3 regions of the Bacillus sp. FJAT-27231 genome follow, and region 1 is predicted to be linked to each of the others. Evidence: riboswitches for the same ligand, from Rfam matches in the RefSeq annotation. Region 1 holds a riboswitch; each other region holds the start of a gene.
The links. A riboswitch is a leader RNA that binds a small molecule or an ion and turns the genes downstream of it on or off. The one in region 1 is predicted to bind glycine.
Positions count from the first base shown of each region.

Region 2: another riboswitch for glycine. It lies ahead of glyA (serine hydroxymethyltransferase); the one in region 1 lies ahead of AC623_RS08255 (amino acid permease).
Region 3: another riboswitch for glycine. It lies ahead of AC623_RS19335 (iron-sulfur cluster biosynthesis family protein); the one in region 1 lies ahead of AC623_RS08255 (amino acid permease).

Region 1 covers NZ_LFZU01000001.1:1,755,405-1,765,532, forward strand. Annotated here, with positions in the region: gene AC623_RS08250 (MFS transporter) at 1-485, shown strand, start outside; glycine riboswitch at 816-917, shown strand; glycine riboswitch at 920-979, shown strand; gene AC623_RS08255 (amino acid permease) at 1,422-2,810, shown strand; gene AC623_RS08260 (AzlD domain-containing protein) at 3,143-3,469, opposite strand; gene AC623_RS08265 (AzlC family ABC transporter permease) at 3,466-4,173, opposite strand; gene AC623_RS08270 (helix-turn-helix domain-containing protein) at 4,257-4,811, shown strand; gene trhA (PAQR family membrane homeostasis protein TrhA) at 5,325-5,969, opposite strand; gene AC623_RS22270 (methyl-accepting chemotaxis protein) at 7,392-8,138, shown strand; gene AC623_RS08285 (GNAT family N-acetyltransferase) at 8,172-8,441, shown strand; gene AC623_RS08290 (VOC family protein) at 8,721-9,110, shown strand; gene AC623_RS08295 (YozQ family protein) at 9,240-9,428, opposite strand; gene AC623_RS08300 (MBL fold metallo-hydrolase) at 9,530-10,128, opposite strand, start outside.
Region 2 covers NZ_LFZU01000001.1:3,483,974-3,494,101, reverse strand. Annotated here, with positions in the region: gene AC623_RS16875 (LAGLIDADG family homing endonuclease) at 9-374, opposite strand; gene AC623_RS16870 (winged helix-turn-helix transcriptional regulator) at 569-925, opposite strand; gene AC623_RS16865 (nitroreductase family protein) at 1,045-1,671, shown strand; glycine riboswitch at 1,830-1,931, shown strand; glycine riboswitch at 1,935-2,023, shown strand; gene glyA (serine hydroxymethyltransferase) at 2,164-3,414, shown strand; gene AC623_RS16850 (serine dehydratase beta chain) at 3,430-3,948, shown strand; gene sdaAA (L-serine ammonia-lyase, iron-sulfur-dependent, subunit alpha) at 3,948-4,829, shown strand; gene gcvH (glycine cleavage system protein GcvH) at 5,095-5,487, shown strand; gene lipA (lipoyl synthase) at 5,781-6,659, shown strand; gene lpdA (dihydrolipoyl dehydrogenase) at 6,688-8,085, shown strand; partial or broken gene pyc (pyruvate carboxylase) at 8,269-10,128, shown strand, end outside.
Region 3 covers NZ_LFZU01000001.1:4,038,180-4,048,307, reverse strand. Annotated here, with positions in the region: gene AC623_RS19355 (aldehyde dehydrogenase family protein) at 1-559, shown strand, start outside; partial or broken gene msrA (peptide-methionine (S)-S-oxide reductase MsrA) at 580-1,101, shown strand; gene msrB (peptide-methionine (R)-S-oxide reductase MsrB) at 1,087-1,536, shown strand; gene AC623_RS19345 (SAM-dependent methyltransferase) at 1,654-2,265, shown strand; glycine riboswitch at 2,360-2,460, shown strand; glycine riboswitch at 2,464-2,552, shown strand; gene AC623_RS19335 (iron-sulfur cluster biosynthesis family protein) at 2,678-2,974, shown strand; gene purU (formyltetrahydrofolate deformylase) at 2,986-3,888, shown strand; gene AC623_RS19325 (cytochrome d ubiquinol oxidase subunit II) at 4,266-5,303, opposite strand; gene AC623_RS19320 (cytochrome ubiquinol oxidase subunit I) at 5,337-6,674, opposite strand; gene AC623_RS19315 (SDR family NAD(P)-dependent oxidoreductase) at 6,890-7,699, shown strand; gene AC623_RS19310 (arylsulfatase) at 7,963-10,128, shown strand, end outside.

The sequences.
Region 1 (10,128 bases):
AATTTTATTTAATTCAAGATTACGGTCTATCTGTTAAGCAAGCCCAGTTATACGTATTCGTCTATTTAGCTGCTGGTGTGGCTGGAACGTTTTTCGGCGGTCCGCTTGCTGATCGGTTTGGCCGCAAGAACCTGCTCGTTTTTTCGATGTTGGGAGCGGCACCGCTTGCCGTTATTCTTCCGTATGTACCTCTTGTTGCCGTTTTGCCACTCTTTTTATTAATTGGTTTTATCTTGCTGTCAAGTTTTAGTGTAGCGGTTGTATACGCACAGGAGCTAATCCCAAACAAAATCGGGATGGCTTCCGGCTTAATCGTTGGGTTGGCTTTTGGCATGGGAGCCATTGGTGCGGTTGTTTTTGGGGTTTTGGCAGATAGCTTTAGTATTAAATTTGTGATGATTCTTTCAAGTTTGCTTCCTGTTCTCGGCATCAGTGCTCTTTGGCTTCCAGGAGACAAGAAGCTGCAAAAAATGCAGGGAAAATAGGAATGAGCGTGTAGACAGCCTGTATTTTAATATCATTAGCCTAATTTTAAGGACCGCTTTATAGATTGCTTGTTACATAGCAGCTATAAGGCGGCTTTTTATTTGTAATTATATAGAGACAAATCAAACCGGAAAAACTTTTATCTTCATAGACTCATAGTGTTGCTTGTAGAAAGAAGGTGATAGAGCAGAATTTTTTACATAGTGCAAACAAGTCATAGAATGTAAAAAACTGTTGAATGGTGGGGTATTTTTATAAATGAATTCTGAATATTCAATTGACATTAACTTTACTATAGATTAGTATGTAAATTAGATTCATAATAGCGGATGAATATTGTGGGAGAGACTAAATGAAATAATTTAGCACCGAAGGAGCAAAACCAAAAAGTTGGGTACTAATCTCTCAGGTAAAAGGACTACAATAGGACGCATCTCTGGAGAGAGCCATAGGCCACCAAAGGAGTTAAACTCTCAGGTACAAAGGACAGAGAAAAATGGGGTTATTTCCTATTTTTCTCTGTCCTTTTTTATTGGGGAAAGATGGAAATAGGAAAGGAGAAAAGAGGAGGGATAAGCACGTAACGATCCTTATGAGAAAGGGATGGGGATGACTCTATTTCCAGATTGATTGAACACCCAAGAATAAATAATACTGCCCTGAAAAAGAGTTAGCAGCCTTGAATGCAATGATGATAGAACTTGGCGCCATTACCGGAACAGGAACATGTTTATTGACAAAAGTTACCACTGAAGAGTGCACGTGTCCTGTTACATAATTTATTTTTAAAATGTAAGCGCTTTTTTCTTTCGAATTAACGAATTATATATTAAACTTTTATTGGGATATTAATTTATAAATATCGAATTTAGTGTCGAAATATTTTAAATCAATAAAAAATAGTATATCCCATAAAATGGAAAGAGGGAAAACGTATGCAGGAACAAACTTTGGCCAGAGGCCTGAAAAACCGGCACGTACAACTCATCGCTATTGGTGGGGCAATCGGAACAGGATTATTTCTTGGTGCAGGGAAATCTATTCATCTAGCAGGACCATCGATCTTATTTGCTTATATGATTACGGGCGCCATTTGCTTTTTAATCATGCGCGCACTTGGGGAATTACTTTTAAGTAATTTGAATTACCATTCTTTTGTTGACTTCGTAAGAGACTATTTAGGGAATATGGCAGCATTTATGACTGGCTGGACCTATTGGTTCTGTTGGATTTCTATTGCAATGGCTGACCTGACAGCCGTTGGTCTTTACACTCAATATTGGTTCCCTTCTGTGCCTCAGTGGATGCCGGGATTAATTGCGCTCGTCATTTTACTATTTATGAACCTTGCAACTGTAAAGCTATTTGGTGAAATGGAATTTTGGTTTGCTTTAATTAAAGTCATTGCTATTTTAACTTTAATTGTCGTTGGTATTGTGATGATTATTAAAGGCTTTTCTACACCTTCAGGAGCAGCTAGCTTTACGAATTTATGGAGCCACGGCGGCCTGTTCCCGAATGGAATAAATGGTTTTATTCTTTCATTCCAAATGGTAGTGTTTGCATTCGTTGGTATCGAGCTTGTAGGTCTTACAGCAGGTGAAACAGAAGATCCGGAGAGAGTTATTCCAAAAGCGATTAACAATATTCCTATTCGGATTATCATTTTCTATATTGGTGCTCTTATCGTCATTATGAGCGTTTATCCTTGGAACGACATCGTCCCAACGGAAAGCCCATTCGTGCAAGTATTCGTAGCAGTTGGTATCGCTGCAGCTGCTGGTATTGTCAATTTTGTCGTTCTAACGTCCGCGGCTTCAGCATGTAACAGCGCCATCTTTAGTACAAGCCGGATGGTATATTCATTGGCAAAAGATAAAAATGCACCTGTACCATTAGCCAAACTGGATGCTCGTAAAGTACCTTCTAATGCCTTGTTCTTTTCGACTGTGATCATCTTGGTTTCTGTTGTATTGAACTATGTTATGCCGGAAGGAGTGTTTACACTCATTACAAGTGTTTCTACCGTATGTTTCATCTTTATTTGGGGAATCACCATTATTAGTCATTTGAAGTACCGCAAAACAAGACCAGACTTAGTGAAAGCGAACAAGTTTAAAATGCCGCTTTATCCATTTGCTAATTACTTGATCCTTGCTTTCTTGGCGTTTGTCCTTGTTGTACTTGCACTTGCGGAAGACACTCGTGTTGCTTTATTTATCACTCCTGTGTGGTTTATCTTACTAATTGCCATCTATAAAATGAGAAAAATGGATGCAAACCATGCAGATCCAGTAAACCAAGAAAATATCGTAGAAAATTAAAAAGCAACTGACGAAACTTACCAAAAAGGAAGGCTCTGCAAATATAGAAGGAGCCTCTTAGGTAAAAGAGCAGACCAGGATAGAGAATGCTACGCTGCCCTGGTCTGTTCTTTTTTATTTTAAGGATCTGTTATAAATAGATACGGTTGCAGAAGAAGTGAATGTAATCGTCCAGAAGGTGCAAAGTAACTTGAACCAATTTTCAGATCGAACTATTGAAGGGGATGAAGTGATGAAAGGGGCTCATCAAAAAGTAAAAACATATACATTATAAATAAACTAAAAAAGCAGGCTCATGAAGATCTATTCTTCAATGAATCTGCTTTTTCTAGCTATGTAAAATTTCTTAAGACTGCCATAATGACAATGCCGAAAATGACCGTAATTAAAAGGCTTTTCTTCCAAAGAGCGATCAATAGAGTAGGGATTAAGGCAAGCAAAACCTGCCAGTTAATGGTTGGCAGTGTTCCATTTCCGTTATCGATCACACTCCCCGCAACCAAAGCCGTTAAAATACAGACGGGGATGAAAGAGAGCCATTTCATCACAGCCTCCGGCAGCTGTACATTCCGGACAATGAGAAAAGGAGCAACACGGGGAATCCACGTAACGATCGAACAGCCAGCTAAGATAAGAAGAATGGTTACATTTACACTCATTTTGATGTCACCACCCCGATAGTTGCTACGATGACGGTAGAAAAGATAACCGCTAGATCAACTGAAACGAAAGCAGAAAAGATATACATAGCCGTAACCATTAAGAAAATAAGCAGTAAATAGTGCTTCAACTTTGAGGCTTTAATGCTTTCAAGCTGCAGAACCAATAGAGCGATAAACATAGCAGTTAAAGCAAAATCCAGCCCGAATTTTTCTGGATCGGCTACCCATTTGCCAAGCAGAGCACCGACAACACATGAAGCAATCCATGTCGTATAAGCGGCTAAATTCAATCCATTCATCCAGCGGTCATTTATCGGTTGACGATTAAAAATTCTTCCAGCCGCAACGCCAAATGATTCATCGGTAACGAGTGTGGCAATCCCTGCATTTTTTAGCATGGAATATTTAGAAAAATGCGGAGCTAATGTAGCGCTTAACAAAAAATGCCGCAAGTTGACGATGAACGTAGTAAATATAATGGCTGATGCTGGGCTGCCGGCCGCTAACATGCCGCAAATAATAAATTGAGCGGCACCGGCATAAACAAAAATCGACATAAATGCAATTTCCACAACGGATAACCCAGAAGCAACGCCGATCATACCGGCAGCAAATCCGATGCTTATGTACCCTAAAAGTGTAGGGACGCAGTCCTTTACTCCATCTTTAAATGATAATCTTTCTCCTTCTATTGCTTCCATCCTGTATCTCCCCTATTATGTTGTTTATGATATTATACATTTGTATGTTATAATGATCAATCACCTATAACAGGAGGGCTATAATGGATTCTCTCCAGCAATTAATTGGAAAAAACTTATTTGACATTCGCAGAAGCAGAGGGTTAAGCCTAGATAAAACAGCTGAACTAACGGGTGTCAGCAAAGCAATGCTTGGACAAATAGAAAGAGGAAAAACAAATCCAACGGTGACGACCCTTTGGAAAATAGCGAACGGGCTAAACGTCTCTTTTTCTGCTTTTATGAAAGAAGAAGCAACCCAAATTACGAAAGTAAAAAAAGAACAATTGAAAGCGCTAGTCGATGATCAAGGGAACTATTTAGTTTATCCGCTGTTTCCTTATCATCCAGAGAAAAAGTTTGAAATCTATTGTGTGGAAATGGAACCAGCCGGCGTCCACTTTTCAGATGTTCATCCTAAAAATAGCGAAGAATTTATTTTAATAAGCCAGGGCGAACTGACAATTGACATACAAGGACAACAATTTACGTTAACGGAAGGAGAGGCGTTGAGTTTTCAGGCCCATCAAGAGCACGTATATAAAAACCCAACGGATCAAAAAAATTCCTTTTTTGTTGTTATTTATTATGAGGAATAGATAAGGAAAAGGGATGGACCGCTAATATCTCTTGTGAAATGAATGACAACCAAAAGGGAGAGTTGGACTGCCGTCCATATGATGACTATTTATTTGTGATTCTTTCTAAAGAAGCAAGAGAAGAAATGGACGTTTTCCGAGAAGCCTAACTACCAATCCTTAAAAGCGGAAGCGCTTATTGCCATTTATTTGTGCGTGAAAGGCTCTATAGATGCTGTAGGACAATATTATGATGACATGTACTCGTTTGTTCAACGAGTCAAAGGAATACCGATAGATAAAAGCGAAGATAGCGGAATTACTTTATTTTTGCAGGAAAAACCTAAAAATCCTTATGAAAGTTCACTCGTACAGGAAATTTAGGTTCCCTTTGATCAATTAAATGCTATTCAATCTCCGGAAGATTTAAGAAAGTACACAGAGCCGGGTTTTCTTGAATACTATGACACGATGAAAGAGCGGCCGGAAGAGAAAATAAAAGAAACTTAAAAAATCGCCTATCATGGCGATTTTTTAAGTGGAGGGAAGCAAATAGAATACAGAGAAGAAGTGAGTGATACTGCCAGCAAGAACGAACAAATGCCAGATCATATGATGGTATTTAAAGCCTCGCCATACATAAAAAATAGCACCTAGTGTATATAAAATTCCTCCAGTCACTAAGAGGGCCAAGCTGCCAGCTGAAAGGTTCTGAACGAGTGTATCCCATGCAAACACGATCAGCCACCCCATTAATACGTAAAGCAGTGTAGAAGTATTTAAGAATCTTTTCACAAAGAAACATTTAAAAACCGTCCCAAATATAGCAAGTCCCCAGATCACCCCGAACAATGTCCAGCCAAGCGTTCCCTTTACAGCTAGAAATAAAAAGGGTGTATACGTTCCTGCAATAAAAAAATAGATAGAAGAGTGGTCGAAAATTTCGAATAAATTTTTGGCTCTGCCCGCTGGAAAGCTGTGCACGAGCGTAGAGGATACATACAGTACAAGCATCGTTGCGCCAAAAATAGTAAAGCTCACTACATGCCAGACCGTTCCATACAAAGAAGAATAAACAATGAGCAGAACGAGCGCGGCGATACTGAGCAAAGCGCCAATTCCATGGGTGATCGAATTAGCAATTTCCTCTCCTTTTGAGAACGTGTGTGTGTTAGCCATAGAAGAACACTCCTTTAAAACAAGATAATGTAAGTGTACCATATAAGTTTACTCTGAATCATTTTTCACCTTATAGTGGCTTTCTGTACGCTGAACTAAAGGAGGGGGCGGTAAGTCCTTTTAATTAAAAGATATGGGCGATCCATTGATTCATTAGTCCTTAATGTTGGCATATAAATTGCAAATTTTATTACATAGCAGAAGCTGAACATTTCCGTTACACATAGTGAATGCCAATAAGACCCATAAAAGGGTTATGCCGCCGCTTCCATTCAAACTCTGTCATATTGCAAGCTTTAAAAAAGAAATGGTAAATTTTATGCAAAAATGAATAATTAATGCTGAATGGCATAGAAGGTGTTGGGATTCAGTATGCAGTCTCTTAATAGAGGAGAAGAGATAACAGAACATGAGGGGAAAAAGAAAGGGAGGTCTGGAATGATGACAATAGCAAAGCGATTAACTTTAACAATGCTGGTAATGTTGCTCTTTATATTTGTTGCGACTATGGCGATCGCCTACATAAACACCAGTTCTTCCGTTGAGAAGACGATTGGTACGCAAGGAATTCAATCAGCTGAAAACGCTGCCAAGTTTATAGATTTGGAGCAATACGAGCAATTTTTGCTGAATCCTTCAGAAAGCGGCGACTATTGGGAGATCCGCCGCAAATTAGATCAAGTAAGGAAGCATATAGGTGCCATGTATCTTTATACTTTTACCGTGAAGAATGGCAAGCTAGAAATGCTGATTGATGGGATGCCTAAAGGAGATCAGTATTCTACTGAAATAGGGGAAGAGTTATCGATGCCTATGAAGGATGTAAATCCAGTGCTTCAAGGGAAAAATAGTTACACAGATATTATTCATGATGAACAGTACGGCAAGTATATGTCGATTATGATCCCGATTAAAAATGAAAATGGCGAAATCATCAGTATGTTAGGACTCGATATTTCAGCTAAACAAATTGATCATATTGAAGGAGAGATTTTAAAGAAAAGCTTTCCGTTGATCATCGGTCTGTTTTCAGTTGTGATCCTGCTTGCCTGTCTGACGGTTTACATGTTTATTAATCGTACGTTGAAACCATTGGCAGGCATGAATAACGGGTTGGATGAACTCGCCGCCGGTCGTATCGGGCGATCTCTCCAAAGAGTAGAAGCAATCAATACGAATCGAAAAGATGAAATTAAACAATTCACTTTAAACTTCCGGTCGGCTGTTTCTCAGTTAACGACGATGATTACATCTATCCGCTCATCATCTGATTCACTAACAGCGGCTGCTGAACAGCTAACAAAAGATAATCACTCGGCACAGGAGTCGAGCGAGGGAATTATCAGAAATATCCAAGAGATTGCTCATGGCAGCGAGCGGCAAATGCAAAATAACGGGGAAGCTGTTAAAGCAATAGAAGAAATGGCTGTAGGCATTCAAAAAATTGCGGAGTCCGCTTCATCGATTGCGGAGGCCAGCAGCGGTGTGACAGAATTAACAGAAGAGAGCTATACTCAAACGAATCAAGCTGTTTCTGAAATTGAAGAAGCTGCTAAATCAATTCTTGCGACCAATAAAGAGGTGGTGGAATTGGGCGTTATGTTTAAAGAAGTAGAGAAGATTGTAGAAGTGATTACAGCGATTACGGATCAGACGAACTTGCTGGCTCTCAACGCTGCCATTGAAGCAGCAAGAGCGGGAGAAGCAGGAAAAGGATTTGCTGTTGTGGCAGACGAAGTAAGAAAGTTAGCGGAAGAGTCAAAAGCCTCTGCTGGCCAGATTTCAGACATGCTGAATAACTTCGAGCAGGTAACTGCCAGGGTCGTAGAAAATACAGATATCAGTACGAGAAAAGCAGAAGCAAGTACCGAAGCAGTTTTAAAAGTCGAACAATCACTTGAGAAGATTAAAGAGGCGGTTAAGGAAGTAAATAAGGATATTCATGAAGTGTCAGCTGTGACGGAAGAAATGTCAGCTGGAACAGAAGAAGTGCTAGCGTCAATGGAACATGTTGCTCAAGTGTCAAAAAACAATGTGGAGCAAACCCAACAAGCTGTGTTTGCATCAGAAAAACAAGGGGAATTAATGAGGAAGATGAATCGCTCAGCCCAGCAGCTAATAGAATTGTCCCAGCAGCTCGAATCAGCTGTTCATCGATTCGATTTATAAGTGCAGACAACTTAGTGAGGAGATGATAGAGCAATGGACGTAAAACATGAAAATGGACGGTTTTTTGTTGAGAAAGACGGAGAGGTGGTAGCTGAACTCACTTACGTGCCAGCAGGTGATAAACAAATCGAAGTCAATCATACGTATGTATCAGATTCACTTCGCGGACAGGGAGTGGGAGGGAAGCTGATTGAGGAAGCCGTTCACCTTGCTCGGGAACAAAACATGAAGATTATCCCTACTTGCTCTTATGCAAAAGCAAAGCTGGAAGAAAGCCAATATAAAGATATAGTAGCTAAATAATAAAAAGGGAAGCTGTTAAAAGAGATCATTATTAGAGGATCATTCATCCGTTATGAGGATGAATGATCCCTTTTTGTTTACATAACTAATTAAATAATGAGGATTGAAGTATTCGAAGAGGGGAATAAGCTATTGCATGAAAAAATAACTAATAACTTTATAGAGCTATCACTTCAGTAATAGGATAAGGTTCTTAAAGAAGGATTTTGCTATCATACAACGAATAGTATGTAGGATAAATAGTTGTCGTTAGCTACTCATAAGGGAGGGGAAAGATCTATGATTAGTAAAGTCGGTCAGATTATGCTGTATGTTAATAATCAAGATGAAGCAGTGAGTTTTTGGACAGAGAAATTAAATTTTGCTGTCATTTCTGAAGAAAATAACGGACAAGGAATGAGATGGATTGAAATTGCTCCAAAAAAGGGCGCAGAAACAAGCATTATTTTGCACAATAAAGCAATCGTTGCTAGGATGTCTCCCGAATTAAATCTTGCTGCTCCTTCTTTAATGTTTTTCACGGAAAATCTCGAAAATTTACATAAAGAGTTGTCAAATAAACATATCAAAGTCGGAGACATTGTAAATATGCCTTCAGGGAAAGTATTTAACTTTGCAGACAATGAAGGAAATTACTTTGCTGTAATGGAAAAAATAAATAACTTTTAATTAAATGAACAGATGCAATAAGTTAAGCAGGAAATAATAAGGCCCACCCATTTAAATATATTTAAATGGGTGGGCCTTTTCACATTAACTGCTTCACTTATTTAAATTTAACTATAATGTTTATCCTTTTTATCGTTTCGGAAAATCTTTCATGGCTTCGTCTAACCGGTCAATATCGCCATCGATTGTGCCCTCTGTGTACGCATCGGTCGCTTGTTCATGGGTGATAGCAAAACCTTTCTCCGTCTCATCGGAGCTTTGGTAATGATTGAATTCGAATGTTTTACCGGCTGGTCCTTGTTCTGTTTTCTTTTTCATAATTTTTCTCCTTTCGCTTATTTCTCTGCTTAGTGTGTGGGAGCCGGTGATTAATTATTCAATAGTATAAAATAAAGAGAGGCGCTATGCCTCTCTTTATTTTATTCTTTATTGCCATCCACGTAGCGTCCATGATCAGGAACGGCAATTTCATCAAAATGATCCACTAAATAGGCAAGCCCTTCGCTTAGTTCGTCTCCGCTGCTTTCTTCTCCATGACCTGTTGCCGCAATAGCTGGCTGCAGTTCTGCTAAGCGAATAACAGAAGCTTTGGCGGCCGTCCAGTCAGTCGTTAAATAGCGTGGAGGGCCCTGGAATTCTTTTTTCTGAGTAAGTACATTGTATAGTGCATCTTGTTTCACTGTAACAAAGGCGTCACCAGCGATGAGCAAGCGATCTGCTGGACGGAATAGTGAAATATGTCCCGGTGAATGTCCTGGTGTGTGAATCCACTGCCAGCCTGGCATAGGCGGAACAGTACCATCTACGGGCAAAGCTTGTACTCTTCCGCTAATGTCAACGGCCTCTGTTGGAAACATGGGAGACATTTTAGCTACGAGGCCGCCTTCCACAGAAGCGTCAGGCTCTGGATAATTTCGTTTCCCGGTTAGATAAGGAAGTTCCATTTCATGAGCATATACTGGGACATCCCAGCGTTGAACAAGCTCTTCTAGCGCGCCGACATGGTCAAAGTGGCCAT
Region 2 (10,128 bases), 1.7 Mb from region 1:
TTTTGCTTTTAGCATAGCTGTTGTATACTTTCCATTTCGAGGAGTGACTCTGTCGTAGTGTTCCAATATCCATTTGGCTCGATTTCTTTTTTATCTATTCTGAGATAGGGGGAAACTTCTTTTAAAATAATCAACACACTCTCTTTGTTCTTTATAGACAATGTATAAGAGTCCTTGTGAAGGCCAGGCTTATAATTCTTCTTGTTACTAATGGCTCCGCCGGTCAGTGTTTGAATGTATAGAAGAAGCTCTTTATCCGACGAAGAAATGGTAATGCAAGGACGCCGATGTTCTCTTTGATGCATTCTAGTTAGTGTGATAGAGCCTTCCCCGTCTATAATTCCTGCTAAATAGCCCGCTTCCCAATCTTTCATGTCCTCTCCCCCTAAATTATTGTTATTCCTGAAAAAATGGAAGCTTTATGAAAGAAAAAACTCGTCAAGTTGTGATGATCATCAACTTGTATAGAAGCTTCAAAACATAGAATTGTTATTTCTATGAGTCTATTTTTCTAAGAAAGGATAATAAAAATTAAGTTTTTATTTAGATAATGATCCAAGTATAGGGTTTAGATACGAGAAGCCTTACTAACCCAGCGCATAACAGCCGTGATGACATCTTCCAGTTCTCTGCCGATTGGGGTTAAGGAATAGATGACTTTTCTTGGGGAGGATTCGAATGTCTTCTTTACGACTAGTCCTTCGTTTTCTAGCTCCCGCAGCCGTTCTGTGAGGAGCCGGTCAGAGATGCCAGAGATTTCATTTAGCAATTCGTGATATCTTTTATCACCCTTTAGCAAAGTATAAATAATGATTCCCATCCAACGCTTGCCAATGAATTCAATCGTATGGTGAAAGTTATCGCAAATCGTCGCTTTGTCTTTATGTTTCTTCTGAAGACAATTCCATTCATTTTGTTCGCTCATTCTGATAACCTCAATGTTTTTATCTTAATTTTAGCATAGAGTATTTGACAACCCAAGCTTACTAGTAGTAAGCTTATTTTTGAACTTACTATTAGTAAGTTTAATTGGGAGGGAAAAGTATGATAACAACGATGCCAAGCTTATCAGAAGTCATTCGCAATCGACATTCTGTTAGAAAATATGATCCACATTATAAAATTCCGAGACAGGAAATAGAGGAAATGCTGCAAGAAGCCATGTTAGCTCCATCATCTAGTAATCTTCAGCCGTGGCGCTTTATCGTCATTGATGATGAAGAAACGAAGAAGGAACTGAAGGCTATTGCTTATAATCAGGAGCAAGTTGAGACATCTTCAGCAGTTATTGCCGTTTTAGGTGATATTGAGATGTACAAGAATGTCGAAAAAGTATACCGCAGCAGCTATGAGGCAGGTTTCATCGACGAAGCGAGCATGAACAAGCTAATTCAGAATACGAATAATACTTATCCTAATGCGCCTGTTGAAGCAAGAGCTAATATTGCTTCATTTGACACAGGCCTCGTCTCGATGCAGCTTATGCTGATTGCCAAAGCGAATGGTTACGATACGGTAACGATGGGTGGATTTGATAAGCAAAAATTTGCTGAGCGGTTTGATGTGCCAGAAAGATATATTCCAATTGTTTTAATCGCTCTTGGCAAGGCCGCTGCGCCAGCTCATAAAACGACCCGGCTGCCGCTTGAAGAAATGGTTCGTTTTATCTAATTAAATAAATACCTCTATCAATAGGGGAGTGAAGGAGCATTCCGCGATTTTGCGGGATGCTCCTTTGTTCATTTTATTAACGATAAAAAAATAACAAATTAATCAAAAAACAGTTGACAATTACAACTATTTTTAATATTCTAAACGAAACATAGCGGATGACGATTGTGGGAGAGTGCGAGTAATGAGCCACCGAAGGAGCAAGTTCCAAAAAAGACCCTTGGAACTAATCTCTCAGGTAGAAGAACCACAATGGGACGCACCTCTGGAGAGCGCGTTTAAATACGCCACCAAAGGGGAAGACTCAATCCGATCGCTGGATGGAGTTAAACTCTCAGGTAAAAGGACAGAGAAGGGAACGTTACCCTTTTCTGTCCTTTTTTGCGTGCAGAAAAGGTGACGAGATAGAGCACTTTTCTAAAAGAGAAGAGTGAAAAAGCTTGGTTATTCAGCAGCGAGCGAACGAAATGTAAACGAATAGGAGGCGTAGAGATGAGTTTGCAAAATAATGATTTCACTATTTTCGAAGCGATTGAGCATGAGAAACGTCGCCAGCATGAAACGCTGGAGTTGATTGCATCAGAGAACTTTGTCAGCACGGATGTTTTAGAAGCAATGGGAAGCGTCATGACAAATAAATATGCTGAGGGTTATCCGGGGAAACGTTATTACGGCGGCTGTGAATTTGTTGATGTGGCAGAGCGGACAGCGATTGAACGGTTAACGACACTGTTCGGTGCCAAGTATGCCAATGTTCAGCCTCATTCAGGGGCACAGGCGAACCTTGCCGTTTTTTATGCATTGCTTCAGCCTGGCGACAAAATTATGGGGATGAATCTTTCGCACGGCGGGCATTTAACTCACGGAAGTCCTGTAAGCATCTCTGGCAAGTGGTTTGAAGTAGTTTCTTACGGAGTCAAGGAAGATACACAATTAATTGATTATGACGAAGTAGAGGCGATGGCTCGTAAAGAAAAGCCCAAATTAATTATTGCTGGTGCAAGCGCTTACCCAAGGACGATTGATTTTGCCAGATTCAAAGAAATTGCCGATCAAGTGGGTGCAAAGTTCATGGTAGACATGGCACACATCGCGGGACTTGTAGCAGCCGGTCTTCACCCTTCTCCGATTCCTTATGCAGATGTAGTGACAAGCACGACCCATAAAACATTAAGAGGACCACGCGGCGGCTTTATTTTAACGAACGACGAAGAGATCATTAAAGCGGTTAACAAAGCGGTATTCCCTGGTATTCAAGGTGGACCGTTGATGCATATCATTGCCGCAAAAGCGGTTGCTTTTAACGAAGCTCTACAGCCAGCCTTTAAAGATTACGCCAAACAGGTGATTAAAAACAGCCAAAAACTTGGGGAAGTATTAAAGAAAGAAGGAGCAGCTCTCGTCTCTGGAGGAACGGATAATCATCTGATTTTGCTAGATGTGCGCCCATGGGGGTTAACTGGAAAAGAAGCAGAGCGTCTGCTTGAAGAAGCAGGAATCACAGTGAATAAGAATACGATTCCTTACGATCCAGAAAGTCCTTTTGTGACGAGCGGAGTCCGGATGGGAACTGCTGCCTTAACAACGCGCGGAATGAAAGAAGAACAAATGGAACAGATTGCCCAAGTGATTGCTGCTGTACTGAAAAGTAAAGGGGAGCCGGCAGTGGTGGCAGAGGCTAAAGAAAAAACTGCGTCTATCTGCGGAGTTTATCCGTTATTCCAACAGCCGATCAACGTATAAGAAAGGAGCATCATAATGGAATTTCAGAGTTGCTTTGATATTATCGGACCTATTATGGTTGGACCATCAAGTTCCCATACTGCTGGTGTTGTGTCGATTGGCAAATTCATTTATGAACTGCTGGATGGTTGTCCTGAAGAGGCAGACATTATTTTCTACGACTCTTTTGCTGAAACGTATCAAGGCCATGGGACAGATAAAGCACTTCTTGGCGGATTACTCGGCATGGGTACGGATGACCCGGGAATTCGGCATGCATTGCAGCTTGCATATAAAGCGGGTCTTGATTACACGATTGAACCTCAAGGGTCTTGCCTATTCTTTGATCATCCCAATACAACGATGGTAACCGCAAAAAGAGGGGATCATCTTGTAAAAGTAGGCGGAGCTTCGCTAGGAGGCGGTTTATCTAAAATCTTTATGATTAACGGACGAATGGTGGATATCCGTCTGAGCACAAGCGATGATTTTTCAGCCTTGGCTAAAAACTACCAAGTGTACCGATTAAGAGAAGAAATTGCGAGGAATGCCTGATGGAAATTTTATCAATGAGAGAACTTCTGGAATTCTGTGAAAAGGAACAGAAAACGATCGGTGAAACCATGCTGATGCTGGAAGAAAAGAAGTCAGGAAGAGATCAACAAACGATTCTTCGTATGATGGAAGAACGATTGATCAAGATGAAGGAAGCCGTTGATATTGGAACAAAGGATTCCTCTCCTGCACCAAGCGGTATTTCAGGGGGAGATGCCGTTAAGATGGGAGAGTACGTGAAGTCTGGAAAACCGCTTACAGGCAGCTATATTAGCCAGGCTATGACATTTTCACTCGCTACTTCAGAGAGCAATGCTCGAATGGGTGTTATTGTAGCCACTCCAACTGCTGGAGCAGCAGGCATTTTACCTGGCGTGCTATTCTCCCTGCATCAAAATGATGGAACGCCTTTTAAAGATTTGGTTATGGGATTATTTACGGCTAGCATGCTTGGGTATGTAATTGCCAATCGCTCATTTATTTCAGGGGCTGCTGGCGGTTGTCAGGCAGAGGTTGGCTCGGCAGCTGCGATGGCTGCCGGTACCATTACGGAATTAAAGGGAGGAAGCCCGCAGCAAGCGGTACATGCAACCGCTATAGCAATGAAATCTCTTTTGGGATTAGTTTGTGATCCTGTTGCCGGTCTTGTCGAAGTGCCTTGCGTTAAACGAAATGCAATTGGCACATCCATTGCTTTTTCAGCTGCCGATCTGGCTCTTGCCGGAGTAGAAAGCCGGATTCCGTGTGATGAAGTGATTGAGGCAATGTATAAGGTAGGGAAAGACATGCCAAGAACACTCCGGGAAACAGCTCTTGGGGGCCTTGCCGTAACGGAAACGGGACTCAAGGTTAAAGAACGGCTGTTTTGCAGTAAAAAATAACGAGAAGTTCGTAAGTCAATCCAGACATCATGCAGGGGGAACAACATGATGTCTGGATCTAACATCACGATAAAAGGGGAAGCGTGAGTTTGATCGCTACGTATTTTCAGAGGGAAGAAAGGATAGGGTATAGCTTTTGGGAGCTGTACCCATCCATGCACAAAAAAGACGTCACGATAGAGGTGCTGTCTTACACAAAAGGGGTTTACTAAGTTTTTATATAAATAAAAGAAAAAGCGTTGTAGAGAAAGGGAGAAAAGAAACAATGACAAAAGCGACTGCAGATTTACTATATAGCAAAGAGCACGAATGGGTATTTCAACTAAGTGGAAACCGTGTAAGAATCGGTATTTCTGATTATGCACAAAAACAGTTGGGTGATATCGTATTCGTAGAAAATCCAGAAGTGGATGGCGAAGTAGCAGCAAATGAATCGATGGGAACAATTGAATCGGTCAAGGCGGTATCAGAGTTATTCTCTCCTGTATCTGGCACGGTCGTGACAGTGAATGAGCTATTAGAAGATGAACCTGCGTTAATTAACGAGCAGCCATATGAAGACGGCTGGTTAATTGAAGTAGAAATGTCTAATCCAGAAGAGCTTAAAGAACTTTTAAGCGAAAATGGCTACCAAGAATTTATTCGTGAAGAAGAGTAAGCAGAGCATGAACGCTATTCCCTCCTTTATGTAAAACAAGAGAAGGGGAAGTTTTTCGTCAGGGATGAACAATCAAGCACACAGTTTTCCGTTCTATCTTTCGCACAATCGGTAGCTAGGACAGCTCAATACTGCATGACATACAAGAGAAAGAGACGGAAGACATTCCATTATGTATGAATGTAAGGCGAAACCACTGTGAATGAAGGGCATGAAAAAGTACTTTCTAACCTGCTCATTCTAGTGGTTTTAATTAAGTCAAAATTAAGTCAAGCGTGGTAGGAGTGGATGATATGGCGAATGAGTATGTCCGCAAACCGGAATGGCTCAAAATTAAATTAAATACAAACGAAGATTATACAGGACTAAAGAAAATGATGCGTGAAAAAAAGCTGCACACGGTTTGTGAAGAAGCAAAATGTCCTAATATCCACGAATGCTGGGCTGTGCGTAAAACGGCAACCTTTATGATTTTAGGAAGTGTCTGCACGCGCGCCTGCCGTTTCTGTGCTGTGCAGACTGGCCTTCCAACGGAACTAGATTGGAACGAGCCGAAGCGTGTAGCAGAATCAGTCGAGCAAATGGGGTTAAAGCATGTGGTCATTACGGCTGTAGCTCGTGATGATTTAAAAGACGGCGGCGCAGGAGTTTTTGCCGAAACGGTAAGAGCCGTAAGAGAACGCAACCCGTTTTGCAGCATTGAAGTATTGCCTTCTGATATGAACGGAAAATATGAAAATTTAAAGCTGTTAATGGATGCCAAACCAGATATTTTAAATCACAATATTGAAACGGTAAGAAGATTAACGCCGAGAGTCCGTGCGCGGGCAACTTATGAGCGTTCTCTTGAACTTTTAAGAAGAGCAAAAGAACTAAATCCGCTTACGCCGACGAAATCCAGCATTATGATTGGGCTCGGAGAAACAAAAGAAGAAATTATTGAAACGATGGATGACCTATTGGCTAACAACGTAGACATCGTAACCATTGGACAGTATTTACAACCAACAAAACGACATTTAAAGGTGCAGAAATATTGGAGTCCAGAAGAATTCAATGAATTAAAGGAGATTGCTTTATCGAAAGGATTCAGTCATTGCGAGGCAGGCCCGCTCGTTCGTTCTTCCTATCATGCAGATGAACAGGTTCGTGCTGCTGTATCGAACCGATAAAGTGAGTAAATAAAAAGGGGAGAACAAAATGGGAGTATACGATCTTGTGATCATTGGAGGCGGAACGGGTGGATACGTTGCAGCCATTCGAGCTTCACAGTTAGGTTTAAAAACGGCAGTGGTAGAAAAGGGAGAGCTTGGCGGAACGTGCCTTCATGCAGGCTGTATCCCGAGTAAGGCATTATTGAGAAGTGCAGAAATATACAAAAATGCAAAAAATGGCGAGGAGTTTGGGGTCATTGCTCCTGAAGTACGTTTAGACTTCTCTAAGGTACAGGCTCGAAAAGAGTCAATTACGGCCCGTTTGCTTAAAGGCATCCAGCATTTAATGAAAAAAGGGAAAATCGATATATATGAAGGAAAAGGTCACATCGTCCAACCAAAGGCTGTTTCAGTTGAGTTGAGAAGTGGAGAAGAGAGCATATTGCTAAACGCAGAAAATATAGTGATTGCAACAGGGTCTCGTCCAAGAATGCTCTCTGGTTTAGAAGCGGATGGACAATATGTGATGACATCCGACGAGGCGCTGCAAATGGAAGAGCTGCCAAATTCTATTATCGTTGTCGGCGGCGGCGTTATTGGCATTGAATGGGCGTCTATGCTCGTTGACTTTGGTTTAGACGTAACCGTCATTGAATATGCAGATCGCATCTTGCCGACAGAAGATAAAGATATTTCAAAAGAAGTCCAGCGTCTTATGAAGAAAAAAGGTGTCAAAATTATCACAAGCGCAAAGGTATTGCCAGAAACATTAGAAAAAGGCGATGGAGTTTCCATTAAAGCAGAGCATAAAGGAAGCGAAAAATCATTTTCTGCTGATAAGTTGTTGGTGTCGGTTGGAAGACAGCCGAATGTTGAAGGAGTAGGCCTAGAAAATACCGCCGTCTCATTAGAGAGAGGATTTATTAAAACCAATGAGTATTATCAAACGGATGAACCAGGCATTTATGCGATTGGCGATGTGATTGGCGGGTTACAACTTGCCCATGTTGCTTCGCATGAAGGAATGATTGCCATTGAGCATATCGCAGATCAAAATCCGTCCCCGCTTAATCCGGCGCTCGTATCAAAATGTGTATATAGCAGTCCTGAAGTTGCCAGTGTGGGATTAACAGAAGAAGAGGCACAGGAAAAAGGACATCAAGTAAAAATCGGAAAATTTTCATTCCGAGCGATCGGAAAAGCGCTTGTTTTTGGAGAAACCGACGGCTTCGTTAAACTGGTCGTTGAGGAAGGATCTAATAAACTCCTAGGAGCGCATATGGTTGGACCGCATGTGACAGATATGATTACGGAAGCGGGTCTTGCTCAAGTATTGAACGCAACGTCTATGGATATTGCTCATACGATACATCCTCATCCAGCCTTAACGGAAGCAATCGGCGAAGCCGCATTAGCGGTAGAGGGCAAGGAAATCCACGCTTAAAAGAGAAACTTGAGGAGGAACAAGGCTGTTTGAGCTGCGATTCTAGAGACAATGAATAATAGAGGCATAGGCAACGTGTATCGGCAGTCTGAGTCATGATTTCTTATCACTAAAGTAAGCCTTTATAAAGACGGCTAAGGGGTGCTCACTCCTTGTAGATAACTTCTTAGGAGGCATGTGAAAATGAGGAAAATCAATAAGATGCTCGTAGCGAATAGAGGAGAAATTGCCATTCGCGTATTTCGTGCCTGTACGGAGCTCCATATCCGGACAGTAGCGATTTACTCTAAGGAAGATTCAGGGTCCTATCACCGTTACAAAGCGGACGAAGCCTATCTTGTGGGGAAAGGCAAGAAGCCGATTGACGCTTATCTTGATATTGAAAACATTATCGAGATTGCTAAACAGGCAGAAGTTGATGCGATTCACCCAGGGTATGGTTTTTTATCAGAAAATATCGAATTTGCTAAACGCTGTGAGGAAGAAGGCATTATTTTTATCGGTCCTACTTCCCAGCATTTAGATATGTTTGGAGATAAAGTCAAAGCGAGAATCCAGGCGCAGCGGGCGGACATTCCGGTTATTCCAGGGACAGACGGCCCTGTTGACAGCTTAGAAGAAGTGGTAGCATTTGGCCGGGAGCACGGCTTTCCGCTCATGATCAAAGCAGCGCTCGGCGGCGGCGGCCGCGGCATGCGGATTGTCCATAATGTCGAAGAAGTAAAAGAAGCATACGAGCGGGCCAAGTCAGAAGCGAAAGCAGCGTTTGGCAATAGCGAAGTATATGTAGAAAAGTTTGTCCAGAATCCGAAACATATTGAAGTGCAGATTCTTGGTGACCACCAAGGGGATATTGTTCACTTATACGAACGGGACTGTTCTGTACAGCGCCGCCATCAAAAAGTCGTAGAAGTCGCACCATGCGTGTCGTTGCCTGAAGATTTGCGCAATGACATTTGTGAAGCAGCTGTCAAGCTCATGAAAAACGTGGACTACTTAAATGCAGGGACCGTCGAATTCCTTGTAGCGGGCGATCAATTCTATTTTATTGAAGTGAACCCGCGTGTCCAGGTAGAGCATACCATTACGGAAATGATCACGGGCATTGATATTGTCCAATCCCAAATTTTAATTGCAGAAGGCCACTCGTTACATAGCGAAACAGTCGGCATTCCCGCACAAAAAGACATTACGATTCATGGCTATGCGATCCAGTCCCGTGTGACAACGGAGGACCCGCTGAATGACTTCATGCCGGATACGGGCAAAATCATGGCATATCGCTCCGGCGGCGGTTTTGGGGTCCGCTTGGATGCAGGAAACGGCTTCCAAGGATCCATCATTACACCTTACTATGACTCGCTGCTTGTGAAAGTCTCCACACAAGCGCTCACCTTTGAACAGGCCGCTTCGAAGATGCTGCGGAATTTAAAGGAATTTCGGATTCGGGGCATTAAGACGAATATTCCGTTCCTTGAAAATGTCATGCGGCATGAAAACTTTATTACCGGAAATTATGATACTTCATTTATTGATACGACGCCGGAATTATTCGACTTTCCGAAAAGCAAAGACCGCGGAACGAAAATGCTGAATTATATTGGCAATGTCACGATCAATGGCTTCCCGGGCATTGAGAAAAAGAAAAAGCCGCTTTTTGATCCGCCTCCCGTTCCGAATGTGAACCGTTTAGAGGCAGCTGCCTCCGGCACGAAACAAATTTTAGACGAAAGAGGCGCGGATGGTTTGGTGGAGTGGGTGAAATCCCGGTCAGAGGTCCTCTTAACGGATACAACCTTCCGGGATGCCCATCAGTCGCTGCTCGCTACCCGTGTGCGGACTCACGATCTTCTTCAGATCGCCGAGCCGACGGCGAAGCTGCTGCCAGAAGCTTTCTCTTTAGAAATGTGGGGCGGTGCCACGTTTGATGTCTCGTACCGTTTCTTAAAAGAAGATCCGTGGGAGCGGTTAGCAGCCTTACGGGAAAAAGTGCCGAACGTTTTGTTCCAAATGCTCCTTCGAGCATCGAATGCTGTTGGCTAT
Region 3 (10,128 bases), 2.3 Mb from region 1:
GGCAGAATTGATTGCCGGTGACCATCCCGATCAGTGGGGGGAGGATCAGATGTTTATTAAACCTATAATATTAACGAAGGTTGATCACGAAATGGCGATTATGCAAGAAGAAACATTTGGACCGGTGCTGCCGGTTATGTCCTTTGAGACGGAAGAGGAAGCCATTGCTTTAGCGAATGATACCCGCTTTGGCCTGAATGCCAGCGTTTGGACGGCCGACTTAGATCGGGGGAAACGGATTGTATCCCGGCTCATATCGGGAAATGCTGTGATTAACGATGTCATTATCACTGTAGCCAATCCTTATCTTCCTTATGGAGGAGTAAAAGAAGGAGGGATCGGCGCTTATCATGGAGATGTGGGCATGCAGAGTTTTTGTGTGCAGACCGCTGTTATGGTAGACAAGGGTCATAAGAAAAGAGAAGTGAACTGGTTCCCTTATGAAGGAAAGTATGAAGCATTTGCCAATCTCATTCGCAGCTTTTGGGGTGAAAAAAGGGATTGGGGTCAATTTTTATCGGCATATAAAAAACTTTTGAAGATTGGAAACAAAAAATAGAGGTAAAGGAGTGTTGTTTCATGGCTGAACAATGGAAGTTAGCTACGTTTGCCGGAGGATGTTTCTGGTGCATGGTCTCGCCTTTTGACGAGCAGCCGGGAATTAAAGAGGTTGTTTCAGGCTACACAGGCGGTCACACGGAAAATCCGACATATGAAGAGGTTTGCTCTGATACAACCGGCCACTATGAGGCGGTCCAAATAAAGTTTGACCCGGCTGTTTTTCCCTATAAAAAATTAGTGGAACTATTCTGGCAGCAAATTGATCCGACAGATGCGGGCGGGCAATTTAATGATCGGGGCTTGTCTTATAAAACGGCGATTTTTTATCATGACGAAGAACAAAAAGAATTAGCAGAGGCTTCGAAGACAGCGCTTGAAGCGAGCGGCCGTTTTCAAAAGCCCGTTGTAACGGCCATCCTGCCGGCAGGTCCTTTTTACCGGGCGGAGGAGAAGCATCAGCATTATTATAAAAAGAACCCTTTCCATTATAATCTTTATAGAGAAGGGTCTGGACGGGCAAAGTTTATTCGTGAAAATTGGAAGAATCGGAAAACAGATGAGCAATTGCGTCAAGAATTAACACCGCTTCAATATGAAGTGACAAAGCATAACGCAACGGAACCACCGTTTCGCAATGAGTATTGGAATCATATAGAAGAGGGGATTTACGTCGACATTATTTCAGGAGAGCCATTGTTTAGTTCGACTGATAAATATGATGCTGGCTGCGGCTGGCCGAGTTTTACAAAGCCCTTGCGCCGTATAGAGTTAGAGGAAAAGCTCGATACTTCTCATGGCATGAGGCGGATTGAAGTACGGGCGAAAACCTCTGATTCCCACTTAGGCCATGTGTTCGATGACGGTCCCGGTCCAGATCGGGCGCGCTACTGCATTAATTCAGCCGCTCTTCGCTTTGTGCCAAAGGATAAGCTAGACGAAGAAGGATATGGAGAGTTTAAAAGCTTGTTTGAGTAAGGGGAGTGTCCGTTACTCGCCATGTTCGCCATTTTACTGACCACAGAGATAGGATCGTTATTTGAGCAGGAGAAAGCGGCTGTCTTATAATAGAGAAAAACGAATTGGGGAACTGCAATGAATGAAAAAGAGTACGACCGTCTGCTCAAAATTCAGACAGGCGGCACATGGGAATGGCTCTATCAGTCGCTTCATTATAATCGTTATGAAGCAACCCCTTATGAAGCAATAGACGAGTTGTTCCGGGAATACGAGCTAAAGAGAACGGACGGAGTCGTAGACTTCGGCTGTGGAAAAGGGCGTCTGTTATTTTATATTCACTATCGGTTTAACGTGCGGGGCACGGGGGTTGAGGTGAATGGACAGCTATACCAGGAAGCGATTGAAAATCTGGCCGAGTATATGAAGAAAAAAAAGAGTCCCGTTCGTTCTATCCGCTTTGAATGTTGTGCCGCAGAGGACTATAAAATTGGGAAGGAAGATAATCGCTTTTATTTTTTTAACCCGTTTTCTATCCAAATTTTTATGAAAGTCGTTCACAATATTATGAGCTCAGTTGAAGAACAACAGCGGTCTGTTGATATTGTTCTTTACTACCCAACGGCCGAATACATTCAATTTCTCGAGATGTATACTCCATTTCAGCTTTTAAAAGAAGTGAAGGTGCCAGGGCTCTATGAAAAGAATGACAATGAACGGTTTTTGATTTTTCGTCATGAGGGATACTAATGGTTCCCTCTTTTTTTGTAAGCGGAATCGTCAAAGAAAAATAAAAGCAATTGACAATCATTAATATTTCAATTATTCTGAATGAAAATAGCGGATGACGATTGTGGGAGAGTGCAAGCAGTGAGCCACCGAAGGAGCAAGTTCCAAAAAGACCCTTGGAATCAATCTCTCAGGTAGAAGAACCACAATGGGACGCACCTCTGGAGAGCGCGTTTAAATACGCCACCAAAGGGGAAGGCTCAATCCGATCGCTGGATGGAGTTAAACTCTCAGGTAAAAGGACAGAGAAGGGAACGTTACCCTTTTCTGTCCTTTTTTGCGTGTATAAAAAGTGTCGGGAAGTGGTTGAAAGCCGACAAATGGAGAAGGGTATATACCAGGGAAAACGCTTACAGGAAGGGGTGGAATAATCGTGATCAGATTAACAGAGCCGGCTGTAAAACAGTTAAAAGCAATGGTACTAGAGGAAAAGAATAGTCCAAGAATTGATGCGGATGTCGCTGGCGGATGTGGTGTATCTGTGAGGTTTCAGCTTGTATTTGATGAGCCGCGCCGAAATGATAAAGTGATTGACTGTCAAGGAATTGAAATTCGAATGGATCGTTTTACCGAACGGTACTTAGATACAGAAACACAGGTTGATTACACAGAAGAATTAGGTTTTCTAGTGGGGGAAAGCTTTACTTCAAGCGACTGTGCGATAGAGTAGTTCTTTTTGAAATGAATATAACATTTAAGGATGGAGGAAGAGTTTTGCATAAAAAGGGGAATCTTAATTACTTTAAATTGTTAGTCACTTGTCCGGAAAAGCCGGGCATTATTTCAGCTGTGTCAAATGTTTTGCTGGAGCACAAAGCGAATATTGTTCAATTTGACCAGCATACGACGAATCCAAAAGACGGCATTTTCTTTATGAGAATTGAATTTGATATGGAAGAGACGGATACAGCCGTTGAGAAGCTTGAACAAGGGTTGCGGGAGTTATCCGAGTCCTATCCAATGGAGTGGGAATTAAGAAACAAAGAAAAAGCCAAGCGCATGGCTATCTTTGTCTCTAAGGCGGATCATTGTCTGTTAGAATTAATTTGGCGCTGGAAATCAAAGGAGCTCCCAGTTGAAATTCCAATGGTGATTAGTAACCATCCAGATTTAAAAGAAGTAGTAGAGAGCTATGGCATTCCGTATTACCATATTCCGCTTTCCCATGAATCGAAAGAAGAGGCGGAACAAAAAGCAATGGAACTAATGGAAGGAAAAGTAGACTTTATTGTCTTAGCGAGATACATGCAAATCCTTTCTCCTGGTTTTATATCAAAATATCCAAATCAAATCATTAACATCCATCACTCTTTCTTGCCGGCATTTGTAGGGGCAAATCCTTATGTGCGAGCTTTTAACCGTGGGGTAAAATTAATTGGAGCGACTGCGCATTATGTGACAAACGAGCTAGATGAGGGACCGATTATTGAACAGGACATCCTGCGGGTAAATCACCGTTACACAGCAGAAGACCTTAAGATTGCTGGTCGTCATGTAGAAAGAAGTGTACTTGCTGAGGCGGTTTCCTGGCATGTGGAGGATAAAATTATTGTTCATGGTAATAAAACAATCGTGTTTACGTAAGAGCAATGGTAGAAAACCAACTTTTACTCAATGTGACGAGTATCCTCCTAGCAATTATCTGTATAGGGCTTTTTTTCATAAATCAACGCAAGAGAAAAGTAAACTTGTTACAAGTCATTTTGCTTATCTACGCGTTGTCAGTACTGGTTACGTCCGTGCTGGATTATTGGCAGCAATAAAGCAAAGCTTTTAGGCTGTTCACCATCGTTTTTTATTGGTAGGAATGATTGTAAGCAAAGTCTACTTTATATATCATCAGGCTGATTGAAAAAGTTTGTCTTTCGAGGCGCAGTATCTGGCGAGCAACGAAGAAAGCCAACGTTTCTCAATAGTCTAAAAGCTTAACGGGCTTGTAGCCCGTTAAGCTTTTTTCATGGCTAGGAACTTTTTTGCCGCAAGTATTTTTTATCGTGCATAAACAATCTCCAAAAATAAATAAAGCCGGGAAAGAGAATGGCAAAGCCGGCAATGTACGTGATGAACACAGCCATAAAAGAATTGGGGTCTGTGAAGCCTGATTGAATCGTTACGTTAGGATAGACCATATACGGCAAATGAGCTTTCCCGTACACATAACTAGCAATGAAATATTGAATTGTAACCGCAATGACGGCAATTCTTGGCATTCCCCTCTCTTCTTTGTTCGGAAAGGATGGAAGGAACAGACTAATCCCGCCAATTAAAAAGAAGCCGAGTGAAACGAACAACAAAGGCAAATCATTCATCATGCGTGTGTATAGCCAAGGTGTTTCTGCTCTTAAAGTCAGCATAATCGCAAAAGCCATTAACAATGAAATAGGACCTAAAATGCGGCAGTCTCTTAAATAAACTTTGTAAGCCTCCATTTCATTAGAGGTTTTCGAATAATCTGCTAGCAATAAAGAAGACAAAAAAAGGGTGCTGCTAATCGCAAAGCCGATAAAGGCATATTCATTCGGGCTCGTAAACAGCTTTTGGAGGTTTAAAGACGGGTGACCGCCTTCGTACTCGATGAATGCGCCGTGAGCAACTGGCAGCACACTAATTAACAGGCCGGGAATTAAAATGCCGGTAATACCTGAAACATACGTTAGCGGCTTTTTATACTCAGTTGCAATATTTGAAAAGACTAAGAAGGCACTTCTGACCGCCAGTAATAACAAAATCATGCTTCCTGGAACGAGCAGAATTGTACCGAGCGTGTAAGCGGCCTTCGGAAATAAGCTATACACAGCAACAACTAAGGCGACGATAAACGTGTTTGTCACTTCCCAAGTGGGGGATAAGTAGCGGTTGGCAATATTCGTCGCCCTTGTTTTTTCCCGGTTTATGTAAATCATCGACCAGAAGCCTGCACCGAAGTCCATCGTTGCCATAATAGAATAAATAAATACAAACCCCCACAAGATTGTGATCGCGATTAATTCATTTGTCATCAATAGGGCCTCCTATACATGTAAGTAGAATCGTTAAGCGCCTTTTTCAGCCTTTTGGATATCATCCAACTCTGTATTCTTTCTAAAAAAGTACAACAGCACTGCTACAACGGTAATGCCTAGAAGTACATATACACTAAAGAATAAGAGGAAAAGAACGCCTAAGTTGGTTGCGGAGGTAACTGAATCAGCGGTAGCCAACACTCGATAAATGACCCATGGCTGCCTTCCTGTACAAGCGAAGATCCAACCGCATTCAATCGCAATCACCGCTAGCGGGCCGGATGCCACTAACACCCACAAAAACCATTTTGGAAAGCGGTCCTTTTTCATAAACTTTTTCCATACAATCCCCGCTAGCGAAATGAGAATAAGCAATGAACCGATCCCGACCATAGCATTAAAAAGTGTGTGAATAAACAAGGGCGGCCACAATTCTTCGGGAAAGTCATTTAACCCGACCACAACCGTGTCAAAGCTGTTGCCTGCTAGAAAACTTAATAACCAGGGAATTTCAATAGCCCCTTTGATCGTCTGGGTTTCCCGATCCGTAATGCCTCCGATCGCTAAAGGAGCATGTGACTGTGTTTCGAACAAGCCTTCAGCAGCCGCTAATTTTTCTGGCTGGTATTCATGTAAATACTGGGCCGATTCATGCCCGTTAATCGCTGTTAAAAAAGAAAAGATTCCTCCTAAAACAAGGCTTGCCATTAACGCTTTTTGATGAAAAAGATATACTCTTGAACCATATTTATTTCTCATCATTTTAAAGGCCGCAACGGAAGCTACTACAAAAGCGCCAACAACATAGGCCGATAAGGCGACATGTCCAGCCGTAACAAAGAAGCTCGGATTAAAGAAGGCTTCCCATGGATTAATATCAAGAAATTTGCCATTTTCATAACGGAATCCGGCGGGAGTGCCTTGGAAAGCATGCACATTGGTGATCAAAACAGCCGATGCGAGCGCTCCTAGAGCAACTAACGTTAAGCTGATAACTCTCATCCATGGAGCAATTCTTTCGGCTGCATAGACGTAAATAGACATAAAGAGGGCCTCTATGAAAAAAGCATAGATTTCAATTTGAAATGGCAGCGGCATGACGCGTCCGATAACCTCCATAAAGCCAGGCCAAAGAAGAGATAATTGAACGCCAGCGATCGTACCGGTTGGAATGCCAACTCCAAGCAAAACGGCAAATGTTTTGGTCCAGCGTTTGGCCATCACCACATAGTCTAAGTCCTTCGTTTTTTGATAAAGCAATTCTGCCGTCAAAATCATTAAGGGCAGTCCGACTCCAATAGTGGCAAAAATAATGTGAAAAGCCATCGTTGTGCCAAACAGGGACCGCGCAATGAGTAAATTGTCCATTCTGTACTCCGTCCTTTCTTCACGTCTCCTATCATTTCCAATTGAGAGAAAGAATATGTAAAAAAGCCGGGGAAATATAGGGGAAAACTGGATAAACAAATTGTTTTGAAAGTTAATATTTAAATGTTAAAATATTTTAAGGATGAAAGAGTTATCATTGAGTTAATCAGTGGGGAATAGCTAAGAGAGTAGCAATATATAAAGGAGTGAAGGAAATGAAACGTGTAGAGGGAAAAGTAGCTCTCGTTACAGGAGGCGCTTCTGGAATTGGATTATCGGCTGCTACCTTAATGGCAAAAGAAGGAGCAAAGGTTATTATTGCTGACTTTAACATTGAAGGAGCCAAAGAGGCTGCAGAGAATATAAAGAAACAAGGGGGTGAAGCAGCGGCGGTATTTTTAGATGCTTCAAAGGAAGAGTCTATTAAAGCGGCTGTTGATTTCACAGTTGAACAATATGGAACGATTACCGTCCTTTTTAACAATGTAGGCTTAACAAACCTTCATAAAGATTTGGACGTTGTAAATATGGATTTAGAAGAATGGGACCGTTTAATGAATGTTAATACAAAAAGTGTGTTATTAGGCAGCCGGTTTGCCATCCCTCATATGATTAAAGCGGGAGGCGGCTCGATCATTAATACCGCTTCTATGGCCGCCTTTGCTGGCGATGCCTTGCGTTCTGCTTACGGCGCTTCTAAAGCCGCTGTTGTGAATTTGACAAGATACATTGCAGCACAATACGGAAAAGATGGTATTCGCTGTAATGGAGTAGCCCCAGGATTAATTTTAACTCCTGCAGCTAAAAACAATATGCCGGAAGCGGTGCTTGATATTTTCGCTAAATATAATGCGTTGCCATACCACGGGGAAGCGGACGACATTGGCTATACCGTTTTATTCCTTGCTTCTGATGAGTCTAAATTTATTACAGGACAAACGATTCAAGTAGAAGGCGGACACTATATATCTAATCCAACTATGCCGGATTTCAATCAATTCGCGGAGCAATCACGTTCTAAATAACGATCGGCCAGAAATCCTTAAGAAAAGACCCATCTAAAACGTAATAAAGCAACGGCAATAGATAGTGAAGCTTAACCTCATTTACAGGTTAAGCTTTTTTTGTTATGCACATAAACCTCTATGTTCCGTCAGCATAACTATTTCGTTCTCAAAATACACTTCATAATGTATTAGGCTGTTGACAAACGTTTCCATCAGCCTAATAGAGGCTTCGTCTACACTCTCATGTAGTTATGCCTATCTTACTTGAAGGGAAGAGGGGAATGAAAAAGGAAACAGACATCGGTAAACAGAAAACAAATGTCGTATTTATTGTATTAGATGATGTTGGGTTTTCTGCAGTAGGCTGTTACGGTTCGGAAATCAAAACACCTTATATAGATTCAATCGCGCACAATGGGTTAAGGTACAATAATTTTAATGTGACTCCTTTATGTTCACCCACTCGCGCTTGTCTGCTGACTGGCCGTAACTGTCATGCTGTTGGAGTGGGGATGGTAACTGAATTGGACTGGGGGCCTCAATATCCTAATAAACGAGGAAGAATTACAGAGCGCGCGGCTCTCATAGCAGAAATTTTAAGAAAGCATGGAATGGCTACTTATATGGCTGGAAAGTGGCATCTCGTTCCCGGTCATGAAGCGGCTTCCAGCGGCCCATTTGACAATTGGCCGCTTGCTAAAGGGTTTGACCGATTTTATGGCTTTTTATTAGGGATGACAGATCAGTATGAGCCCGATTTAATTTACGACAATCACCGTGTTCAGCGGGATAAAAAACAAAATTATCATTTATCGGAGGATCTTGTTGATAAATCATTGGAATTTTTGACGGATCACTTGTCTGTTACTCCAGAACGCCCATTTTTTCTATATTTAGCCTTTGGGGCACAGCATGAGCCGCATCAAGTGCCGAAATCTTTCATCGAAAAATATAAAGGGGTCTACGACAAAGGATGGGATTATATCCGTGAAGAGCGGTTTAAGCGCCAAAAAGAATTAGGTGTCATCCCGCCGAACGCTGAGCTGGTAGAGCGCAACCCCGGAATCAAGCCATGGTCTGAACTGACTGAGAAGGAAAGAGCTTTATTTATTCGGTTTCAGGAAACGTTTGCTGGCTTTTTAACACATACCGATGAGCAAATTGGGCGGCTTTTAGAGTTTTTAAGAGACAAAGATCAATTGGATGATACGATTATCGTTTTGCTATCGGATAATGGAGGCAGCCAGGAAGGTGGATGGAATGGTTCCATCTATGATGCAGCCTATTTTAATGGAATTGGGGAGAGTGTCGACGAGCTCTTTGAAAAAATAGATGAAATTGGGGGGGCCTCTGTCAGTCCAAATTATCCGAAAGGGTGGGCTCAAGTTAGTAACACCCCTTTTAAATACTATAAGCAAGATACATTTTTAGGAGGGGTCCGTGTTCCTCTCATTATTCAATGGCCTCAGGAAATCTGTGATAAAGGAGCTGTTCGTTCCCAGTTCTATCATGCTATTGATATTATGCCTACTATCCTCGATATTTTAAAGATTGCTCCGCCGCAAGAATTTGACGGTGTTGCCCAGATGCCGATGCACGGTGTCAGCATGAAGGATACCTTTAAGGAACCTCAAGCTCCCACCAAACGGATAACACAGTATTTTGAGATGCTTGGCAATCGGGCGATTTGGCATGACGGCTGGATGGCTGTTACGTATCATGAAAAAGGTGTTCCTTTCCATGAAGATAAATGGGAACTCTATTATATCAATGAGGATTTCTCGCAAAAGTACAACTTGGCAGAACGGTATCCCGAAAAGGTAAAAGAAATGGAAGAAAGGTGGGTAGAGGAAGCGGAGAAGTACAATGTCCTTCCTCTCGATGATAGGATGTTTCACAAAGGATATCAGGGTTTGCAGGAAGGAAGAACCCTCTTCACTTACTATCCAGGAATGGCTCATCTGCCCAGTGGTGCCGCTCCCAGAATGACTTTAACCTCTTATTCGATTACCATTCCCATTCTTCGCTTGAACACTACAGAAGAAGGCGTTTTAATTGCTTATGGAAGCCATTCGAGCGGTTATACGCTCTATATAAAGGATAACTACTTAATATACGAGTACAACTATGTAGGCACGGTTTATAAGGTGCGATCGTCTATAGAAGTACCGATTGGATTTTCGGTTATCCGTTTTGAATTTAAGAGAAAAAAGCTTATTCAGGGCATAGGAAAGCTTTATATTAATAACGAATTAGCAGGCATCGTTCATTTGGAGAGGACTCTGCCATTTGTCCTTTCAATTGAAGGGCTGGACATTGGGCGTGATCGCTTAACACCTGTCAGTCCTCATTATCCGGTGCCGGAGTTTCCTTTTACCGGGCAAATTAAGCAGGTGGATATTGAGCTGTTAGATGCGCCTGTAAAATCTCAGTCGTCTCACTGTGGA